3 regions of the Planococcus sp. APC 3900 genome follow, and region 2 is predicted to be linked to each of the others. Evidence: riboswitches for the same ligand, from Rfam matches in the RefSeq annotation. Region 2 holds a riboswitch; each other region holds the start of a gene.

Region 1 (7,516 bases), on a different contig from region 2:
AAAGAAGAAAATAACGACCTTCATTTCTTCAACGGCACAAGCTATCAGCCAGTTCCAGTGAATGAAAAAGTGATTGACTTGAAACGCTACAAGAAAAAGCACGGCGTCATCAAATCAAATTCAGGTGCAAGCTTGATTGACTTAGGCGACGGGATTGCATTGCTTGAATTTCATTCACGCTCGAATGCCATTGGCTTGGATATCATGCAAATGATCAATTACGCAGTCGATGAAGTGGAGAAAAACTTCAAAGGGCTAGTCATAGGCAATCAGGGCAAGAATTTCTGTGTAGGCGCGAACCTCGCCATGATTCTGATGGAAGCACAGGATGACAATATTTTTGAACTTGATTTCACCATCAAGACATTCCAAAATGCCATGATGAAAATCAAATACAGCAATAAACCGGTAGTAGCAGCACCATTCGGCATGTCTCTTGGCGGCGGCGCAGAAGTGGCATTGCCGGCTGCACACATCCAGGCTTCGATGGAGACCTATATGGGCTTGGTGGAGGCAGGCGTCGGGCTGATTCCGGGCGGCGGCGGAAACAAAGAGCTTTATATGAAGCAGTTGAAAGGTTTGCCAAATGGCGTGACCGTAGATTATCAAAACGTCGCCAGCAAAGTATTCGAATCGATTGCGATGGCGAAAGTCTCCACGTCAGCAGAAGAAGCACGGGAAAACAACTTCTTGAATTTCGTGGACGGCATCAGCGTCAACAGCGACCATTTGATCTACGATGCGAAACAAGCGGCTCTTGCACTCTACGAAACGGGCTATCAGGCACCGCAGCGTGAAAAAGTACCGGTAACCGGTGAACCTGGCTACGCGACATTGTTATTGGGCGCAGAAGGCATGTTCATTTCCGGCTATATCAGTGAATACGATTTAAAAATCGCCAAAAAACTGGCGTTTGTACTGTCAGGCGGAAAAGTTCCCTATGGCACAAAAGTGGACGAGCAATACTTGCTTGATCTTGAGCGCCAAGCGTTCTTGAGTCTTGTAGCAGAACCGAAAACCCAGCAGCGCATGCAGCATATGCTGGTTAAAGGAAAACCATTACGTAATTAATCGTTGATTATAAAAGGAGGAACTACACATGCGTGAAGCAGTAATTGTGGCCAGTGCTCGAACACCGGTCGGAAAAGCGGCAAAAGGTTCTTTAGCCACGGTGCGTCCGGACGATTTCGGCGCATTGGTTGTTAGAGAAACGCTACAGCGGGCTGGCGGGTACGACGGGCCGATAGATGATTTGATCATGGGATGTGCCATGCCGGAAGCAGAGCAAGGCATGAACATCGCACGCAATATCGGAGCACTTGCAGGTTTACCGGATACGGTCTCAGCCGTTACCGTCAACCGTTTCTGTTCTTCTGGCCTTCAGTCGATCGCCTATGCAGCAGAACGCATCATGGTTGGTTCAGCTGAAGCAATCATTGCAGGCGGCGTAGAATCGATGAGCATGGTGCCGATGATGGGCAATGTCATCCGTCCAAACGCGAAATTGGCAGAAACAGCACCGCAATACTATATGAGCATGGGGCATACGGCAGAACAAGTAGCCACACAATACGGCATCAGCCGTGAAGACCAGGATGCATTTTCTGTCCGTTCCCATGAAAAAGCGGCAGCAGCCATTGCAGCCGGGCACTTTGATGAAGAAGTTGTGCCTGTCGAAGTGACGAAACGATATGTTGATGAAAACAATAAATACCAGGAGAAAACATCTATGTTCGAAATGGATGAAGGTGTCCGCCATGGCACCAGCATCCAAACCTTGAACAAATTGCGCTCTGCTTTCTCAGCCCGTGGCACGGTTACCGCTGGAAACTCTTCACAGACTTCTGACGGCGCCGGCGCATTGCTGGTGATGGACCGTGAAAAGGCAGAAGCTCTAGGCTTGAAACCGATTGCGAAATTCCGTTCGTTTGCAACTGGCGGCGTACCGCCGGAAGTAATGGGCATCGGTCCTGTTGTAGCCATTCCAAAAGCCTTGAAATTGGCTGGATTGACGATTGATGACATCGATGTATGGGAATTGAACGAAGCATTCGCTTCCCAATCGCTTGGCGTCATTCGGGAGCTTGGATTGGATATCGACAAAGTCAACTTCAACGGGGGAGCCATTGCACTTGGCCATCCACTGGGGGCGACGGGCTCGATCCTGACGATCCGTATGATGAGTGAATTGAAGCGCCAAGGCAAGCAGTTCGGTGTCGTCACAATGTGTATCGGTGGAGGAATGGGCGCAGCAGGCGTCTTTGAAATGCTGTAGAACTGAATTTGATAAATATTTTGTAAGGATATGGAGCATATCAGCGGAAACTCCAGCGGAAAGCGTCCGCCTGGAGCGATTTCTTTAAAATAGAACATAATAAGCAATTACAAAATAGGAGGAATACAAAATGGAACAATCAAAAACATTGATCAAAGGCGGCAGTTTCTTAATTGAAGATGCGGATCTGTCACGGGTATTCACACCGGAAGATTTCACAGAAGAACAAAAAATGATCGCGAAAACGACTGAGGATTACGTCAACACAGAAGTAATGCCAGTAGTTGAAAAACTGGAAAACCACGAATTTGAGCATTCTGTCCGTCTGTTGAAAACGGCAGGCGACCTTGGCCTTCTTGGTGCTGATGTTCCGGAACAATATGGCGGTTTAGGATTAGACAAAATCGCATCAGCTTTAATCGCTGAAAAAATGTCGAAAGCGGGCGGCTTCTCAATCACTCACGGAGCACACGTCGGTATCGGTTCACTGCCAATCGTTCTTTTCGGTAATGAAGAACAAAAACAAAGCTACTTGCCGCGCCTTGCGACAGGTGAAATGATTGCAGCTTACGCTTTGACTGAGCCAAGCTCAGGGTCAGATGCATTAGGAGCGAAAACAGTTGCCAAGCTGAACGAAGCAGGCACACATTACGTATTGAACGGTGAAAAGCAATGGATCACCAACGCTGGATTTGCGGATGTATTCGTAGTCTATGCAAAAATCGATGGAGACAAATTCTCTGCATTTATTGTAGAGCGCGAATTCCCTGGCGTTTCTGTTGGACCGGAAGAAAAGAAAATGGGCATCAAATCGTCTTCTACACGGACGTTGATTCTGCAGGACGCTGAAGTTCCCGTCGAAAACCTATTGGGCGAAGCTGGGCGCGGACATATCATTGCGTTCAACATCTTGAACATCGGCCGCTACAAATTGGGAGTCGGCACTATCGGGGCTTCTAAGCGCGCAATGGAATTGACGATCCCTTACACGAACCAGCGGCAGCAATTCAAGACACCAATTTCCTCATTCAACTTGACGCGTGAGAAATTGGCGACAATGGCATCTAAATTATACGCAGTTGAAAGCTCTGTATATCGTACTGTTGGATTGTTCGAAGACCGCATGAGCAGCTTTACGGATGAGCAGCATGCTGATGGCAAATTAGTGGCTGATTCGATTGCTGAGTTTGCAGTAGAATGCTCACTTAATAAATTCTTCGGTACGGAAACATTGGATTATATCGTAGATGAAGGCGTTCAGTTGCACGGAGGCTACGGCTTTATGCAGGAATACGAAATTGAACGCATTTACCGTGATTCACGCATCAACCGTATTTTTGAAGGAACAAATGAAATCAACCGTCTATTGGTGCCAGGAACGCTATTGCGCAAAGCAATGAAAGGTGAATTGCCATTATTGCAGCATGCACAGAAGCTTCAGGAAGAACTGATGATGATGATGCCGGAAGAAGTTGGCACAGAAGCTTTGGCTCAAGAGAAGTACTTGGTGAAAAATGCCAAGAAAATTGCTTTGCTTGCTGCAGGCCTAGCGGCTCAGACATACGGCACGAAGTTGGAAGCGGAGCAGGAAGTGCTTGTCAACATCGCAGACATCGTGAGCAACGTCTTTGCGATGGAATCAGTAGTGTTGCGTACAGAAAAAGCGATTGCTGCTTCAGGTGAAGAAAAAGCCAAGCAAAAACTTCTGTATACGCAGATTTATTGCCAGGAAGCATTCGACCAGATTGAAAAGGATGCCAAAGAAACGTTGATTGCAGCCATCGAAGGCGACAACCAGCGCATGATGCTTTCAGCATTGCGTAAATTGACCCGTTCAACGCCTTACAACGTCATTGCGAAAAAACGCGAAGCGGCTGTTAAGTTGATTGACGTTGAGAAATACATCGTTTAAGTGATAACGGTAACAGGCAGATCCGAACTTATCGGATTTGCCTGTTTTTTTTTGCGTCGACCGAAAGCCTTCTTTTTGGTAAGCTTAGAAAAAAGGGAGGTTCTAACTTGATTACTTATTATGCGTACCCGAAATGCACAACTTGCCGGAAAGCGAAAAGCTGGCTGGACAAAAATAATGTGGAATATAATGAAATACATATCGCAGAAAACCCGCCGACAAAAGAACAATTGGCTGAAATCTATCAGGCTAGCGGTGTGGAATTGAAGAAGTTTTTCAATACAAGCGGTTTAATCTATCGTTCGCTTGGCTTGAAAGACAAATTATCGACCATGACCGAAGAACAGCAATTAGAGCTTTTGGCTTCAGATGGCATGTTGATCAAGCGTCCGTTGGCTTGGGATGGAAAAAAGGTGACACTAGGTTTTAAAGAAGCCGATTACCAGAATAACTGGCTTTAAGAAACGGCATCATCTTGTATTTCACAGATGTTTATGTCAAACTGAAATTGAATCAACTACATAATTTGGAGGGGTCAAGATGAGCACACCAGCAGAACTTCGTTATTCTAAAGAACATGAATGGGTTAAGATCGAAGATGGCAATGCGCGTATCGGAATTACTCATTTCGCACAGGCTGAATTGGGGGATATCGTATTTGTTGAACTTCCACAAGTTGGCGATGAACTGAAAAAAGACCAGCCTTTCGGCAGCGTTGAATCCGTTAAAACAGTTTCGGAATTATATGCACCAATCAGCGGCAAAGTGATCGAAGTCAACTCCGAGCTTGAAGACAGCCCGGAATTCGTCAACGAGTCACCTTACGAGCAGGCATGGATGGTGGTTATTGAAGCCCCTTCTGAAGAAGAAATCAGTGATCTGATGAATGCTGATCAATACAAAGAAATGACCAACGAATAATTCCCGGAAAGCGCCTTTAATTTGGCGCTTTTTTTATTTGCGCCAAAGACGGAGAGAGTTGTGAAGAACCCCTATTCACTAGGTATCGAGTCCAATCTCTTGAACTAACCGTGCACCAACTGGTTTTTGAAAAGCTTATTTGTGGAATAACTCAATATAAAGGGGTATATTTCAACTTATATAGAAACAGCTTTTGAACTTATTCTATATTCGATGGGGTGAGTGTTATGGGAAAGGTGATTGTTGTGGAAGGGCTCAGTGATAAGACGAGAATTGCACCGCTCATTGCAGAACCCGTGACGATTCTTTGCACAAATGGTACAGTAAGTCCAACGAGACTTGAAGAATTGCTGCTGCCATATGAAGGCCAGGACATCATTATATTAGTGGATGCAGACTCTTCAGGAGAAAAATTGCGGAAGCTGGTCAAGCGTGAGTTCCCTGAAGCCCGGCATTTTTATGTGAACCGGAGCTACAAGGAAGTCGCAGCAACGCCGCTCCGGATCCTGATGGATGTGCTCATCTCAGCGAATGTCCAGGTCAATAAGCTATTAACAGAGGGATGAAGACGATGCAGGAATGGACTCATAAAGAATGGATCAAAGAAAAGAATACCAATCGCACTACCGCGTATTACTTATACACACCGATGTGCGGGACTTGTCAGGTAGCTTCCAAAATGCTGTCGGTTGTCACAGAACTATTGCCGGATCTTCCGATTGGCAAAGCGAACTTGAACTATGTACAGGAAATTGCAGGAATGTATGAAGTGGAAAGTGTTCCTTGCCTGCTGATTACAGAGAATGGGAAGCTCAAGGAAAAGATTTACGCTTTCCAATCGGTACCTTATTTATATGGCAAGTTGAAATCTGTTGACGAATATAGCCGGTCATGGTAAATTGAATTTCTGGTAAGAAAAGCGCGGGACTCTATTTGAAATAGGCGAAGCGTAAGATTTACCACCAATTAAAATCTATTCTGTTTTACTAATTTCATATCGAACTCTTATTAAGAGTGGTGGAGGGAAGTGCCCTATGAAGCCCGGCAACCGTCATGAAAATGAAATGGTGCCAAATCACACGAAGCGAAAGCTTTGGAAGATGAGAGATTGGTTTCCGTATAATATACGTTTGCCCTTCTGCTCAGTTATGCGCGGAAGGGTTTTTTATTTTTAGGATTCAGGGGTGTTCAACGAATGATCGAGTTAAAGAAAGTGACGAAAAAATTTGATACAGGCAAGGCGGTTCTTACGGCTGTCGACCAAGTTGATTTATCTATTGCTGATGGAGAAATATTTGGGATTATCGGATATAGTGGAGCCGGTAAAAGTACATTAATCCGCTTGTTGAATGGATTGGAAAAACCGACTTCCGGCACTGTGGAAATCAACGGAAAGGTAATTACGTCCATTAAAGGCGGGGAATTGCGGAAAGCGCGCCAAAAAGTCAGCATGATTTTCCAGCATTTCAACTTATTATGGTCGAGGACGGTTAAAGAGAACATCGAATTCCCTTTGGAAATTGCGGGAGTCTCAAAAGCGCAGCGTGGAAAACGGGTGCAGGAACTGATTGAGCTGGTTGGATTATCGGGCCGCGAAAATGCTTATCCATCGGAACTGTCTGGCGGACAGAAGCAGCGTGTCGGTATTGCCCGTGCGCTGGCGAACGATCCGGAAGTCCTATTATGTGATGAAGCAACTTCTGCACTTGATCCGGAAACGACAGACGCAATCCTAGATTTATTGGTCGATATCAACAAGCGATTAGGCTTGACCATCGTATTGATTACTCATGAAATGCACGTCATCCGAAAAATCTGTCATCGTGTTGCTGTAATGGAAGGCGGGCGTGTCGTGGAGCTCGGGGATGTTCTGAATGTTTTCCAATCACCAAAAGAAGAAATCACCAAACGCTTTGTGGCCCAGGTCACTGATAGTGGAGATTCACAGGAAACCATCAAAAACCTTCGTGAGTTGTATCCGACAGGCGAACTGGTGAAATTGGTTTTTGTCGGAGAACAAACCGAACAGCCAATTCTGACAAAACTGATTCGCAGCCATTCGGTGGAAGTCAATATCGTCCAAGGCAATATTTCGCATACGCAACGTGGAGCTTATGGAACATTGATTCTTCAGTTGAAAGGCTCTCCTGGTGAAATGGAAGAAGCTTTGGCATTTCTCCACTCAGAAGATGTTCAAACGGAGGTAATGCACAATGATTGATTCGTTATTCCCCAATGTAGATTGGGACAGTATGTGGGAAGCCACACTTGAAACTCTTTATATGACAGCTTTATCAACGTTGTTTACATTCATCATCGGTTTGGCTCTTGGAATCCTGTTATTTTTGACAGCTCCGAAGCAATTATGGGCAAATAAAGTGGTCAATTGGCTGACAGGTGCATTCGTT
Region 2 (7,516 bases):
CATAGTACCATCTCGTCTCGAGACGGATGGGAAGGGCTGAACGATTAAGAGAGAACAACATCTTGGCAGGCAGTTTCTGCGTTGAACACAGACAACCCGTGAGGGCTTACTTGACTGGAGGACGTGGTGAATTCCACTGGGGACATCAAGAGGGTGGAGCAGAAACTGGATAAAGAAGAACCGTTGTTCACGGAAAGAGGCATAATGAATGTTAATGGAACAGATTCTCTCACGGGAAAATTTAATACGTGCCCTGAACCGGGTGGTTCGGAATAAAGGAAGCCATGGTGTCGATGAAATGCCTGCACAAAACCTGCGAGCGCATGTCATCGAACACTGGGATACCATGAAAATGGAACTTCTGTCGGGAACCTATCAGCCACAGCTGGTCCGCAGGGTCGAAATCCCGAAACCTGACGGCGGCGTGCGACTGCTTGGCATCCCTACCGTGATTGATCGTTTCATTCAACAGGCGATTGCCCAAGTGTTGTCGTCTATCTATGACCCCACTTTCTCTGACCACAGTTATGGGTTCCGCCCAAATCGGAGTGCCCACGGGGCGGTCAAGAAAGCGAAAGGCTATATCGAAGATGGCAACCGCTGGGTAGTCGATATCGACTTGGAGAAATTCTTCGACCGGGTGAACCATGACAAGCTCATGGGGCTTCTGGCGAAGCGAATCGAGGACAAGCACCTGCTTCAGCTCATCCACAAGTATCTGAAGACCGGCATCTTGATAAACGGAGTCGTTATGAACAGTGAGGAAGGCACTCCGCAAGGAGGTCCTCTCAGCCCGCTGCTCTCGAACATTGTCCTGGATGAACTGGACAAGGAGCTCGAAAAGCGTGGTCACTCGTTTGTCCGCTACGCCGATGACTGCAACATCTACGTGAAAACACCGAAAGCAGGCAACCGGGTCATGAAGTCGGTGACTTCATTTATAGAAGGAAAGCTGAAGTTGAAAGTGAATACCAGCAAATCAGCTGTAGACCGACCATGGAAGCGGAAATTCCTTGGCTTCAGCTTTACTTCCCATAAAGAACCGAAGGTGCGGATTGCGAAAGCGAGCATAAACCGGATGAAAGACAAAATCCGGAACATCACCTCACGAAGTAAACCGTATTCAATGGAAAAGCGAATTGAAAAGCTGAACCAGTACCTGACGGGTTGGTGCGGTTATTTTGCGTTGGCGGATACGCCAAGCGTATTCAAAGACCTAGAATCGTGGATTCGAAGAAGGCTCCGCATGTGCATGTGGAAAGATTGGAAGAAGCCGAGCACGAAAGTGAGAAAACTCATCGGAATGAGCATCCCGAAAGGGAAGGCTTATGAATGGGGCAACTCGCGAAAGAGTTACTGGCGAATTTCAAATAGTCCGGTATTGCATAGAGCCCTCGGAAACTCCTACTGGAGTTCCCAAGGGCTCAAAAGTCTGATAGCACGTTATGAAACTTTGCGTCATACATCTTAATTGAACCGCCGTATACCGAACGGTACGTACGGTGGTGTGAGAGGTCGGGAGTTAATCGCTCCCTCCTACTCGATTGTGCCCGGAATGGGCATAATCTACAGGAGGGAAGTTTCGAACTATGAAGACAGAAGTAAAAGTTCGTTAATTTTAGATATACCGATGTCGAATACAGAACAGCTCCCAAAAAGTAAGCATTTGAAAAGTGACTCTATCGGGGTTCAGTTGACTAAAGCCACCGGTTCTTTTACTTACAGCAACTACTATTCTCTGTATTTGTTTATTTTAGTCGATTCTCTTCCATACGTGTCAACACCTGCTCATTGTCCTTATTGGACAGGTTGGTATAAAGAGAAGTGGTTTCGATGTTGCTATGGCCCAATTGATCCCTAAGGAGAACAATGCTTCCGCCATTTCGGATGAAGTCCGCCGCAAAACTATGTCGGAGCTTGTGAGGACTCATGCCTTCTCCTTGCGCGAATGCAGCAGTGTACTTGGTCACCAAATTTTCAATCGCACGCCGCGACAAAGGACGGGCAATAGCTCCGTAAAGGGAAACGAAAAGGAAAGGGACTTCCTTCGAACCAGGATAACGACTTTCCCGAATGTCTAGGTAGACTTTCAAGTGCTGGATCGCCTGGTCCATGACGCGGACCGTGTCTTCCTTAGCACCTTTCCGCTTGATGTCGATGAGTTGTTTCTTTAAATTGATTTTCTTTACAAGAACGCGGGCGGTTTCACCGAGACGAATGCCGCTGCCGAGGAAAAGGGAGAGGATGGCCAGATCCCGTTCCTTGTCTCGGTTGAACCGTTGTCGTGCAAGTCCACTTTCCAAAGTAGGTTCGTATGCATGTTCGACGAACTGCAGAAAATCGTGGATTTCATGTTCATTCAAAATGACGGAACTGATTTTCTGGGCACGACGGCTGGCCGTCTCTTTTTTCGTGTGCAACATAATTTTGCTCATGACATTTCGGTAGAAGTACGCTTCCCCGTCTTCATCCTCGGTCTCTTTCGTCAGGTAGTTAAAAAGTGACTTTAACGCGTTAACGGAAAGGGCCACGACCGCCTGGCCACGCTTCTTAACCGACTCCTTCTCATATGGGATGGATTCTTCCTTCAGAAATTCAATATACAGTTCAATATCCTGTTTCTTCAGTTCTGCCAGTATGGAAAAGGGAATAGATGCCACATCTGTTGCCTCAGTCAGGTTTTCTCGGAGCAGCCACTGGAAGAAATGCTGGTACCGGTAAAGGTACTGCAATAAGGTATCGGCCGAAAGCCCGGCCCGCTTTTTAGAACGGACATACTCGACAACGTAGAAGGGCATGTCGTTCAGTTGGTTTTCAATCCGCTGGAGGACTTGCAGTTCTTCAGGTGTTAACGCCATACTTTATGGGCCTCCTTGTAGTAACTAATTTTTATATGTTCGCAAAATGTAATTTAAGCGAACAAATGAATGTGAAAAGCGATTTACAAAATCGCTTTTAAGTAATTGGTTAAGCTTTCTTCTACACAACCAGCAATTAAATGGATGAATGGTTGGACTTCGTTTCTCATGCTAGCCATTTCCAGTGTTTCGTAATAGTTTAGTCGCTGTTCATCTTCCGCTTTTACAATAGCAGGAGGGAATCCGTGGCTCATAAGAATCAAATTCATCAACAATCGGGCTGTCCGGCCATTGCCATCAGCAAACGGATGGATATAAACGAATTTAAAATGAAATAAAGCGGCCAGCTCTACGGGATGAAGACGGTCTTTCTCTTGTTCATACCAAGCGAAGAGGTTTTTCATTTCATTATCCACCTGTAGAAAGTGTGGCGGTTCATGCTGACTACCGGAAATCCTAACGTTGATTGAGCGGTAGGTACCGGCATTTTCGTCATCAATATTCTTTAGAATCAAGTGATGAATTGTCTTTAGCGTCCGTTCATCAAGCGGCTCTGTCCGATTGACTTGATCCTCAATGAAGCTGATCGCTTCTGAGTGATTGATGACTTCGAAATGCTCCTGCAGGCGCTTGCCGCCAATGGTCAAGCCGTCCTCCATGACCACCTTAGTCTCAATCAAAGATAAGGTGTTTCCTTCGATAGCATTTGAATTGTACGTCCATTCCACCCGGTACACGTCGCGCAAGTTTTTCACCGCTGCAGGCGGAAGCGGGCGGTGTTGATCCAATTGATTTTTCAATACATCCACGCGATTAAAATAGCTCATTGACTAGCACCTGCTTCTCATAGGATAAAATTAGTTCGGTTATATGATCCGGTTGATTTTTGAGTAGTACAAAAAGAACTGTGTAAGAGATTTTCTTAATGTTTTATTTTTAATGATTGTCCCGTTAGTGAAGAGGTAATGGATCACAAGCCGAATTTATTTTTGCGCGCCATTGATTTTGAATAACCAAAACACTCTCTAAATAACTTCCTGCCGACATAGTGGTGAAAATTAGTGTATTCATGTCTGTAATACTCGTTCCAATAGCTAATCATTCGGTTATAGCTTTTGCAAAAGGACTCTCTATTTTCACTACAAAAGTTCTTAATCCGCTCCGTATCTTGGTCTTTTAAAATGTTATAAGTCATTTCTACGATTTCCACGACATATTCATCGCAAATTTTCACGATATAAGGAATAGTCCAATCTCCATAATCCATCTGAAGCAACAAGTGCATATGCTTTTGGCGAACAAATCCTTCACAACTTCGTGAATAGATACAATGTAAAATCATTTTTTGTTGTTCACTTAAACCTTTTGTAAAATCATTTGAGTTATCCATATAGTAGATGCGGTACGGAAACATGATGACTTCATGGTCTTGATGATACTGAATAATGTCCTCGGAGACATCAATGGTGACATTATTGTATGTTTTATCAGCCATCAATCCAACCACTTTAGTCACTTCATCTTTTAAAGCGTATGGAAACCTACTTTGAAACATACAATCACACCCTTGCTTCAACCCATTTTAACTTTAAGTAAGTCTAATATTCTCATTTTACCATAAGCCTACTCTATTTGTTCGTTAAATAGGTATTTTGCGAACAATTAAAATTCTATATAAAAAAGCCAGTTCTGATGGGCTAACTTTTTTGGAGAAAGCAGCTAAAAAATTTATGTTTACACATGAGAGGTTTATCGGAAGCTGCCATTCATTCTATATATGATTTAAAGAACCCATCAACCTTCACATGAAGGATTAGATTGATGGGTTCTTTGAAATAATACGAAATATAAAGTTCTAAATTGATGCAAGTTATCTCTTAAAGTGACAGTTCAATTATCCTGGAATCATAAGACTGGCCAGAGTCAGTCAAAATCTTTTTTCTCCCATTCGTCTTCAGGGATTTCCAAGTCTTCGCCGGAAAAGCGCTCTTCCTGAAACGGGTCGCCGTTCATGTGGAAACCGTTCTGCTCCCAAAAGCCCGGCTGGTTTTCATCGATGAATTCGATGCCTCGGACCCATTTGACACTTTTCCAAAAATACAGATGGGGTACGATAAAACGCAGCGGGTAACCATGCTTGGCGGTCAACGGTTCGCCGTCAAGTGAATGGGCAAGCAGCACGTCTTCCCGGTCCAAATCGGATAATGCGACATTGGTGGTGTAATCGTAGTCACCGTGAAGCATCACATAGCCGCTTTTCGGCGTTACGCCCAATTCTTTTATCAGGTCAATAAAACGGACGCCGGTAAAGGTATTGTCGAAGCGGGACCAGCGTGTCACACAATGGATGTCGCGTGTTATTGTCGTTTGCGGCAATTTCAGCAGATCTTCATAATGCAGCGTGATTTCCTTATCAACCTGGCCGAAGATTTTCAATGTCCAAGTGGCCATATCGTAAACCGGCACCTCGCCTTCGTGCAGGACAGGAAAGCGCTCGGTCAACACCTGTCCAGGCGGGAGGCGTTCAACCAGAGAAGGATCCACTACAGGGACCCGCGTACGTTTGATTCGTTCGGCTTTGCTCAGCTTCATGTGATCACTCCTTAAAATAAATAAAACTCTTCCACTGAAAAAGGGAAGAGTTGGGTCTGCTGGTGAAATTCTCTTCCTCATCTTTCAGAACATCGTGGTTCTGTTGGATTTGGCACCATTCCAGTTTGTGAACTGGCGGTTGCCGGGCGTCATCGGGCCATTCCCTCTGCCTCTCTTGATAAGGATAAAGCGTATTTAATTTTTGGTATGACTTATTTTACCGAAACCGCTTATTTCTTGCAAGATTATTCGGAAAATAATTCAGCTTCTCTCCGGCTGGCGTTATACTGATAGTACGTGGAGAATCACGTGCATAGCAAGCGTCACTTTTTGTTTATAAGGAGTCCTGCAAAATGAAAAAAATGATCGGCATTATAGGAATGGCCGTACTGTTGAGCGGCTGCACCAACACAACAGCAGAAAACGGCGATGAGCTGCTTGTTTCAACAGCTTCAAGCCTGACAGAAGTGATGAAAAAAATGGAAGAGGAATTTCATCAATTGGAGCCGGATATCGAGCTGTCATTCAATTATGGATCATCGAGCAAGCTGCGAAGCCAAATTGAACAAGGCGCACCGGCAGATTTATTTTTATCGGCCAGTGAAAAGGATATGGAACAGCTGGAATCCGAGCAACTGGTGAAAGCCGAAACTGTGGTGCCTTTTGCTGAAAATCGTCTTGTGCTTGCTTCATTGGAGGAATTTCCGGAAACTGCAGATTTTACAGAAATAGTGATGAATGCAGAAGAAACCATTGCGGTCGGAGAGCCGGACAGCGTACCGGTTGGAAATTTCACAAAGCAGGCGCTGGACAGCCAAGGGTTATGGCAGCCGCTTGAAGGGCGCCTTATCTACGCAAAAGATGCACGGCAAGTGGTGACGTATATCGAAAGCGGAAATGCCGGACTTGGCATCGTCTATTCCTCGGATGCGGTTATTTCCCAGGAAATAAAAGGGGCGCTCGAAGTGCCGGGGCAAGAAAATCCTGTCGTCTATCCGGGAGCGGTCGTAGCGGATTCAGAAAAACAGCAGGCGGCTGTAGCTTTTCTGGATTTTATAACGGGTCCCAAAGGACAGGCTATCTTCGAACAATATGGATTCTTGCCGGCAAATGAGGCAACGCCATGATGCCGTATGATTTGTCGCCGCTTTGGTTATCGCTGAGAGTTGCGGTTATTTCCACTCTATTTGTGTTTTTGGCTAGCTTAGCGCTTGCACGGTTGATGAGCAGACGTGAATTTTTCGGCAAAAGCCTGGTGGAAGCGTTGATTTTGCTGCCATTGGTCTTGCCGCCGACTGTCATCGGCTTCGGCTTGATCGTCTTGTTTGGCGCCAATGGACCGCTTGGGATTCTGCTTGAACAATGGTTTGAATTTCGCGTGGTCTTTACCTGGATCGGGGCAGCGATCGCTTCCTTCGTCGTGTCACTGCCGCTGATGTATCAAAGCGTTATGGCCGCTTTTGATAAAGTGGATCCGCGCTGGGAGAATGTGGCGCGGACGATGGGCGTATCCGAATGGCGGATTTTCCGGACCATCACCTTCCCGCTTGCCTGGTCAGGTATTCTGGCAGGTTTGATTTTGGCATTTGCCCGTGGCATCGGTGAATTCGGAGCCACATTGATGATTGCAGGTTACATTCCAGGCGTTACAGAGACCGTGCCGCTAGCGATTTACTTCGCTTATGAAGCAGGGGATATGGAAAAAGCCCTGTTTTGGGTGCTGATCATTTCGTCGCTTGGAGTAGCTGCCATCACATGGGTCAATTATTGGCGAAAAAAGAATGCTGTACGCATCGGAAGGGAGTGAGTCCATGCTGAAAGTGGATTTTCAAAAACAATTGGATCATTTCAATTTGGAGATGCAATTCGAATTGGATAAAGAAATTCTGGCATTGGTCGGCTCTTCCGGTTCGGGCAAAACAACTTTATTGAACTGCCTAGCAGGCATTGTCCATCCAGATGCAGGAACGATTCTGTTAAACGGCCGACATTTTTATAAGGAAGGACAAAAGCCGCTGAAAATTCAAAAGAGGAAAGTCGGTTATTTATTTCAGGATTATGCACTG
Region 3 (7,516 bases), 250 kb from region 2:
AGTGCCGGAATAATAGAGAAATACCATTTTGGTGAGAACTGGTAATCAAAGAACGTCGGCAAAGATTCGAGCATCGCTGGAACCATGTCCGAATAGAACAGAGGCGGGAAATACCAGCCTGTTGCTCCCACCGCTTTCATGATGGCGCCAAGCGGCAAAATGAACATCAAGGCAATGATAACCATCTGAATCGCTGCGTTGTTTGTTGCTCCGGCCATTCCGCCGATTGTGATATAACCGACAATTATAATTCCAAAAACAAAAAGTCCAGTTAAATAAGGAATACCCAATAACGTTTCAAACGTAATGGCAATTCCGATCATCTGGCCGAGTGCATACATGATGGAAACCAAAATCATGAAAAGAGCCGCAATGATGGAAGCTGTCACTCCGTATCTGTCACGGATAAAATGTGTAGGCGAGAAAGCGCCCATCCGGCGAAGGCTTGTCCCGTAAATAATTGTAATCAACGGTATTGCCAGAATCAGCTGAATCCACAACATGATGAATGGAACCTGGAGTTGGAGGATCAAGGCCGTAATGCCAAGGAAAGTCGCCAGACTCATGTAAGTTGCAGCCATCGCCAATCCGTTAGTAAAAGCTCCGACGTTTCCGCCGCCTGTGTAAAGATCTTTAGCAGATGAACTTTTTCGGTTGGATACAAATCCCACGATATAGAACAATAAAAATGTTGCTCCCACGACTGCTAACCCTAAAATCGGATTGGATAATTGCCAGTTTTCTGTTTCCATCATCTACACATCCTTTACTTCGTCGGAAACTCCGAGCGCATCGTTTTCACTATCGATCTCATCATCGATGCGATTACCGATTTTCCCAGCTACAATCGTCAAAAAGAAAACGCCGAACCATCCCATTAAGATCGGCACGATATACATAACTGGAAAACCAAGCAACATAGCATCTACCGGGAAAATGGAAAAGACTAATCCTACGTTCCCTACTAAAATAAAGGCAGCTGTCATCCAAATGGTGAATTGGACTTCTTTTTTATACGCTTTCATCGTATCCCCCCATTTCGTTTTGATTGTTCTAAGTCTCCCTACTGAGCGTTCGCTCAACTGTAGAATGCTGCTCTCCCTTCAAATATTATTTAGATAATAACTTCTTTGATTGTAACCGCTTGCATAAAAACAAGTCAACAGAATTTTTAAATTATTTAAATAACTATATCAGAAGTATTATTACTTTCCTAAAAGCTATTTCAACTCTCTTTCAAAGACTAATAACATATGTATAAACAGCATTAAATATGTATATTCTTAGACAATGTAGATTTTTTCTGTATTTCAATATACTTTTTATTGCCTTATAAATAGTTGAATTAATTCCCATTAAATAATAAAACCGAATAATTATGCGGAAAAGCTTTTGAGAATAAAAAAATCCCGAAGGGCAGCAATGGCCCTTCAGGGTTTTGATAATCAACTTATAGATTTGGTTTGTTATTTTCCTTATCCATTTTGGCTTCCAGTTTCTCAAGCTGGCGCTTCGCAAATTCGCGGCCGCCAATACCGAAGGAAATGGCGAAGGCTACGGCAAGCCCGGCGATGATAAACAAGAATGCCAAGTTCACAATATTGGTTGCGAAATTCAACTGATCAAGAGTCATGAATACAGCAATGATGATAATTGCGTATTTGACAATGGCTCCAAGGAAACGGTTGCCGGAAGCCTGCTTGATGTAATTTCCAAGCACGCTGCCCCCAATCAATCCAAGGCCCAGGATAATCAGTGAACTGATAAGCAATGGCAAGTAACCGATGATTGCTTCACCGATGCCGTTCAATACATCCAACTGCAGGACATTCATCGCTTCTACTGTAAAGAAGATGATGATGATTGCCTGCACCACTTTGCCGATGATATTCGCAATATCAAAGCTTGGCGTTTTGGTTTTATCAGGATTCAAGTAAGTCGAAAAGCGGTTGATGCCTGTTCCATTCAAGAGGCTGATCAATAGATCGCCTACAAATTTAGCGATCAGGATACCTACCAAGATTAAGATGATCGCTACAAAAATATTCGGGATCATGTTCAATACTTGGTTAAGCATATTGACGATCGGCTCAGATATTGAACGAATATTCAAGGTTTCCAATGCAATCGTCAAGATAGGAATCAATACGATAACGAAAACTACATTTGCCAAAACATTGGCCAATGTCGATTTATCGCCAGCATCCATTCTCGCTGTCCCTGTCGAAGCACCACCAGTTCTGTTGGTGAATTTGTTGAACCATTTATCGATATTGATCGCTGTCAAAAGGCTGAATACCAGATTTTTAACAAACTTGGCTACAAAGTAGCCGATGACCACAATAATGATAGCCATGAACAGATTTGGCAAGAATGCCAACAATTTGTCCATCATATTCGAGATTGGCTGTGCAACATTGTTCATGTCCAGTGCCTGCAGCACGCTTGGAATAAACAAGATAAAGATGAGGTAATAAAGAATTTTCCCTATAGAATCCAGTTTGCTGTCCGCATCTTCTTTTGTTTTAGCCATATGGCCTTTCACCATAGCTCGGTCTGCCCCTGCTTTTTTTAATCCTTTCGTAAAAATGGCCCGAACGATCGTCGCTACTATCCATGCGATGAGCAGTAATAATAATGCTCCCAGAACGTTTGGAATATAATCGATGATCGTGTTGCCGACTCCTCTGAAAGAATTGCCCACATCGTTCATATACTCAACTCCTTTTTATTTTTTTATATCTTTAGTTACTATCCCCTCAGTGCTCCACTCCTAAACTTCCAATGAGGCTATTTGGCATCCAAAAGAAAAACCGTCCACGTAAGGACGGTTTTTAAAACACAAAGAAAGGTTTTTAAGAAGCAGGAACCTCTCTTCGCTTGCCGATCGTCAATATCAAAATGCCGCCTAAAAGCAGCATGACTCCGAGCCACGACAGTCCACTTAGCACTTCTCCGACAACCACTACCCCTAAAACAGCGGCTGTCAGTGGCTCAGCCAATGACAAAGTGACTGCAGAAGAAGAGGGAATCTGCTTTAATCCAAAAGAAAAAAGCAGATAGGATAGACTGGTTGCTCCAATCCCTAAATAGATGATCAGAGAAAAATTGAGCGGTACGGTGATGTAGCTTACATCAAACAGCAATAAAAATGGCAGCAGGCAGCAAGCACTCAATGAAAAAATCACAGCGACTGCAGAAACAGTCTCCATCGCCTTGAGTACAGATTTGCTTACCAGCGCATAAACTGCAAAGGAAAATCCAGCGCCCAAAGCCATAGCGATGCCCACTGGATCCACCAGTTGCTGGCCTTTATTGGAAAATAATAGCACGCAGCCGGTTAATGCCAGAAGCGTCGCACTTCCCCAGATTCGGTCAGGTTTTTGTTTTAAGGCTATCCACTCGATCAATCCTGTTAGTACAGGTGCGCTTCCGATCGTGACAACGGTGCCGATAGCAATTCCAGTCATCTGGACGGAAGAAAAAAATAAAGGTTGAAATAGCGCCATACTGATGGCTGCAAGAATAGTGGCAGGCCATGGAATCGTCCGGACCGATAGTTTCCTGGCTACAATTACGAACAACAGTAAAGAAAAACCGCCAATTGCTAAACGAAAAGCGCCGATTGATAGCGGATGGACTGCCCCTTGAAAAAAAGACTGGGCTGTACCTGTGGTTCCCCATAAAATTGCAGCCAGCAAAACCAATAAATACGCCATATAATTCAACATCAACACCCCTGTTCTTGAACTTCTTCTTCTAACATACCATGGCGTCAATGGTTTGAGATAGCTGTCTTCTTCTATTATAATAAAAGAAAAGAGGAGGAGATCCCATGTATATGACAGTCCAGGAAACTGCCGCATTTTTATCCATGCCTGAAGAACAAGTCAATCGCTATGTATTGGAAGGCCGTATTCGCGCAGTCCATGATGGGGAGCAGTACATGATCAACACCTCTCAGTTCGGAACACATTTCCAACAGCTGGAACAGGCCAAGCAAGCGCTGGAGGAATGGCGAGCCACTCCGATACCAGACGATGTGGATATCAAGGACGAGGATTAACTAAAAAAGCACCTGAAGTGGGATCGGATTCCCGCCTCAGGTGCTTTTTCATCGAATCCCGCTTAGCGGGTAAGCTCTGGCACTAATAAGCTTTTTAATTTTTCTTCGATAAAGCCGCCCCATTTTTCAAATTCCACAAGAAAACCATCGTGGCCAAATTCGGTTTCAATGATTTCCCAACTCACATCCTTTTGCTCTTCAAGCCAAGGAACCAGCAATTCACTCGGATACAGCAAGTCATGCGTAAATGATAGAGCATAAACCGGAACATCAAGAATGGTTTCTCCGATATCGTGTGTGTTCATTGCTTTCAGCAGCAACAGGTAGCTATTGGCATCAAACCGCCCCGCCAACTTCTTCCCTTGGTAATTCAAATAAGACTGCACATTGAATTCTTCTCCGGCTTTGCTGCGTCCAAAGCGCTGATTGAACATATTCCCGCTGCGATATGTGACCATACCAGCCATACGGGCTACTTGAAATCCTTTCAGGTCAGCTGAGCTTTCATAATTTCCGCCATTAAAATCTCTGTCGCTTTCTATGGCTTGAATACCGATATGATTGAAAGCCAAACCGTAATCGCTGTAGTAGGGAGTAACGGCCAGGGGGAGAATTGCATCCACAAATTCCGGGTACAGTTTCCCCCATTCCAGGGCCTTCATGCCTCCAAGCGAACCTCCCAAAACTCCTGCAAGATGGTTGATCCCCAATTTCTGCAATGCATAGTATTCTGCGCGAACCATATCACGTATCGTCAGAGTCGGAAAGTCTGCACGATATGGTTGGCCCGTTTCCGGATTAATGGTCAGTGGGCCTGTCGATCCGTGGCTGCCTCCCAACACGTTAAAAGTGATCACTTGAAAAACATCTGTATCCACCGGCTTGCCTGGTCCGATTAACCCTGCCCACCATCCCGGGTTTTCTTCGGATCCTATTGCATATTGATCGCCCGTCAATGCGTGGCAGACCAGCACAGTTGGAGCATTTTCATCTCCATGACGTTCGTATGCCAGCTCTACATGATTTATCGTCTTCGTTGAATCCAGGGTTAATGAGCCAATGGATACTGTCGCCATTCAAATCCCTCCTTAAACGTTTTCCAAAACTGCGGCCTGAATGGCCTGCTCCAAATCGGCGATTAAATCTTCCGGATTTTCCAAACCGACCGATAAGCGGATCAATTCTTCCGTTACACCCGACGATTTCAGCTCTTCATCATTTAACTGCTGATGTGTAGTTGAAGCCGGATGGATGATCAACGACTTGGCATCTCCTACGTTCGCAACATGGGACCAGAGAGCCACACTGTCGATTACTTTGCGGCCCGCCTGCCGTCCGCCTTTGATGCCGAAATTGACAATCGATCCGAAACCGTCATTTTTCAAGTATTTTTTAGCCAATTGATGTGATGGATGATCTTCAAATCCAAGGAAGTTGACCCATTCGATCTGCGGATGCTGCTTCAAGTAGTCTGCAACAATTTGAGCATTGCTGCTGTGTTTCGGAATACGCAGGTGCAAAGTCTCCAGTCCTTGGAGCAAGGCATGTGCACTTTCCGGGCTCAATGAAGGACCGAAGTCACGAAGCAGCTGGACACGCAGTTTTGTCGCAAATGCAGCATCCGGTACATCGATGCCATAACGCAATCCGTGATAGCTTTCATCCGGCTGTGTGTAATTCGGGAAACGTGGATTGTCCCAATTGAATTTTCCTGCATCCACCGCAACACCGCCGATGGTCGTGCCGTGTCCACCAATCCATTTTGTAGCGGAATGAATGACCACATCAGCACCGAACTCGATCGGGTTGCTGCCATATGGTGAAGCAAATGTATTGTCAATCAATAAGGGAAGCCCGTTTTCATGGGCGATTGCCGCTACTTTCTCTACATCAAAAACGTTCAGGCTCGGGTTGCCGATAATTTCTCCGAATACCGCTTTTGTCTTATCGGTGATTGCCGCTCTAAAGTTTTCAGGATTGGTTGCATCAACAAATATGGTTTTAATGCCGTAACGCGGCAACGTATTGGCGAATAAATTATAAGTGCCGCCGTACAGGTTGCTGTCCGCTACGATTTCGTCTCCTGCTTCAGCAATATTTAAAATGGAGAACGCAATTGCCGCCATTCCTGAAGATAATGCGACTGCAGCAGTCCCGCCTTCCAATAACGCCACGCGCTGTTCAAATACATCAACTGTCGGATTCATGATGCGTGAATAGATATTGCCGGTGTCTTTCAGACCGAAAAGGTCTTGTGCATGCTGCGTATCTTTAAACACATAAGAAGTGGTTTTGTAGATCGGCACCCCTCTCGATCCTGTTGTTGGATCCGCCTGTTGTCCGCCATGCAGCAATAAAGTTTCTGGTTTTAAGTTTGTCATTTTCTATTCCCCCTAATTTTTTTATTCATGAAAATCACCGAAGAGGACAGCAAAAAGCCCCCTTCGCTAAGAAGAGGGCCGTAAATTACGGAGTTACCTCCTCTCATCTGTCAGAACCTATCGTTCGGTTCTGTAGGAATTAGCACCTTTCCAGACATGGTCGTCTGTTGGTTGCCGGGCATCACAGGGCCTATCCCTCCGCCACTCTTGATAAGAGTTATTAAATTTAGTTTTTAGTCTTGTTGAGAAGTATAAAAATTTTAACAAGGTTTGTCAACCCTATTAGTCAAAAAATTTTGAAACCTTGTTTCTTCCCAAACGTTATCTTCTAGTATAGAAGGAGGAATGAATATGCTTGGATGGGTTCTGCTGTTGTTTATCGCAGGCTATGGAATCGGTTGTTTGCACGGTTCCCTCGCAGCACAATTTTTATCTGGGGTGAATGTCAAAAAAGAAGGCGTCAAAAATTCCGGTGCTTCCAATGCCGCCATCGTGCTGGGTTGGAAATACGGTTTGCTGGTTGCTTTGATCGATATTATTAAAGGCTTTGCCGCTGTCGCAGCTTGTCGTTTTCTGCTGGAAAAGGGTGCCTTTTCCCCCGAAATCATTTGGACTTTTCTATTTATAATAGGTGCCGGTGTCGTATTCGGCCATAATTTCCCATTCTATATGAACTTCAATGGCGGCAAAGGCACGGCTTCGGTGATCGGTGTCATGCTGGCACTGGACTGGAAGCTCGGGCTGGTTGGCCTGGCACTGCTCATCGGTGTTTCGCTTGCGACCAATTATTTGGTCATTGGTGTACTGGTCCTTTACGCAGTCTATTTTGTTATCGCTTTCGGTCCTGCCGTCGGACCATGGCCATTGCTGACAGCTTGTGCCTTATTTGCTATGGCCATATGGAAACATAGCGAAAATATTATTCGAATAAAAAATGGAGAAGAGAAGAAAGTTTCCTCCATTTTCAAAAAGAAACCAACAAAACCAGTCTGAAAGCGGTTCCAAACTCATTATTCTCTTCATTTCAAAGATTGTGAAATAAATATCAATAATTCCCTTGACTTTTTTG

What was found. A riboswitch is a leader RNA that binds a small molecule or an ion and turns the genes downstream of it on or off. The one in region 2 is predicted to bind S-adenosylmethionine.
Region 1: linked by a shared signal. The riboswitch ahead of QMA04_RS14630 (methionine ABC transporter ATP-binding protein) and the one ahead of QMA04_RS02025 (sulfite oxidase-like oxidoreductase) in region 2 are both predicted to bind S-adenosylmethionine.
Region 3: linked by a shared signal. The riboswitch ahead of QMA04_RS03305 (O-acetylhomoserine aminocarboxypropyltransferase/cysteine synthase family protein) and the one ahead of QMA04_RS02025 (sulfite oxidase-like oxidoreductase) in region 2 are both predicted to bind S-adenosylmethionine.

Annotation. Positions count from the first base shown of each region.
Region 1 covers NZ_JASDCT010000007.1:128,647-136,162, forward strand. The annotation lists gene QMA04_RS14595 (3-hydroxyacyl-CoA dehydrogenase/enoyl-CoA hydratase family protein) at 1-1,071, shown strand, start outside; gene QMA04_RS14600 (acetyl-CoA C-acetyltransferase) at 1,100-2,275, shown strand; gene QMA04_RS14605 (acyl-CoA dehydrogenase family protein) at 2,406-4,187, shown strand; gene QMA04_RS14610 (arsenate reductase family protein) at 4,295-4,648, shown strand; gene gcvH (glycine cleavage system protein GcvH) at 4,728-5,108, shown strand; gene QMA04_RS14620 (ribonuclease M5) at 5,336-5,674, shown strand; gene QMA04_RS14625 (thioredoxin family protein) at 5,680-6,006, shown strand; SAM riboswitch class I at 6,111-6,215, shown strand; gene QMA04_RS14630 (methionine ABC transporter ATP-binding protein) at 6,304-7,329, shown strand; gene QMA04_RS14635 (methionine ABC transporter permease) at 7,322-7,516, shown strand, end outside.
Region 2 covers NZ_JASDCT010000001.1:401,826-409,341, forward strand. The annotation lists gene ltrA (group II intron reverse transcriptase/maturase) at 209-1,471, shown strand; gene xerS (tyrosine recombinase XerS) at 1,749-2,858, opposite strand; gene QMA04_RS02015 (Fic family protein) at 2,942-3,685, opposite strand; gene QMA04_RS02020 (hypothetical protein) at 3,829-4,413, opposite strand; gene QMA04_RS02025 (sulfite oxidase-like oxidoreductase) at 4,782-5,444, opposite strand; SAM riboswitch class I at 5,525-5,635, opposite strand; gene modA (molybdate ABC transporter substrate-binding protein) at 5,804-6,577, shown strand; gene modB (molybdate ABC transporter permease subunit) at 6,574-7,257, shown strand; gene QMA04_RS02040 (ATP-binding cassette domain-containing protein) at 7,262-7,516, shown strand, end outside.
Region 3 covers NZ_JASDCT010000001.1:656,261-663,776, reverse strand. The annotation lists gene QMA04_RS03335 (solute symporter family protein) at 1-755, opposite strand, end outside; gene QMA04_RS03330 (hypothetical protein) at 756-1,025, opposite strand; gene QMA04_RS03325 (mechanosensitive ion channel) at 1,451-2,713, opposite strand; gene QMA04_RS03320 (DMT family transporter) at 2,856-3,731, opposite strand; gene QMA04_RS03315 (helix-turn-helix domain-containing protein) at 3,836-4,066, shown strand; gene metX (homoserine O-acetyltransferase MetX) at 4,129-5,142, opposite strand; gene QMA04_RS03305 (O-acetylhomoserine aminocarboxypropyltransferase/cysteine synthase family protein) at 5,155-6,447, opposite strand; SAM riboswitch class I at 6,548-6,664, opposite strand; gene QMA04_RS03300 (glycerol-3-phosphate acyltransferase) at 6,799-7,440, shown strand.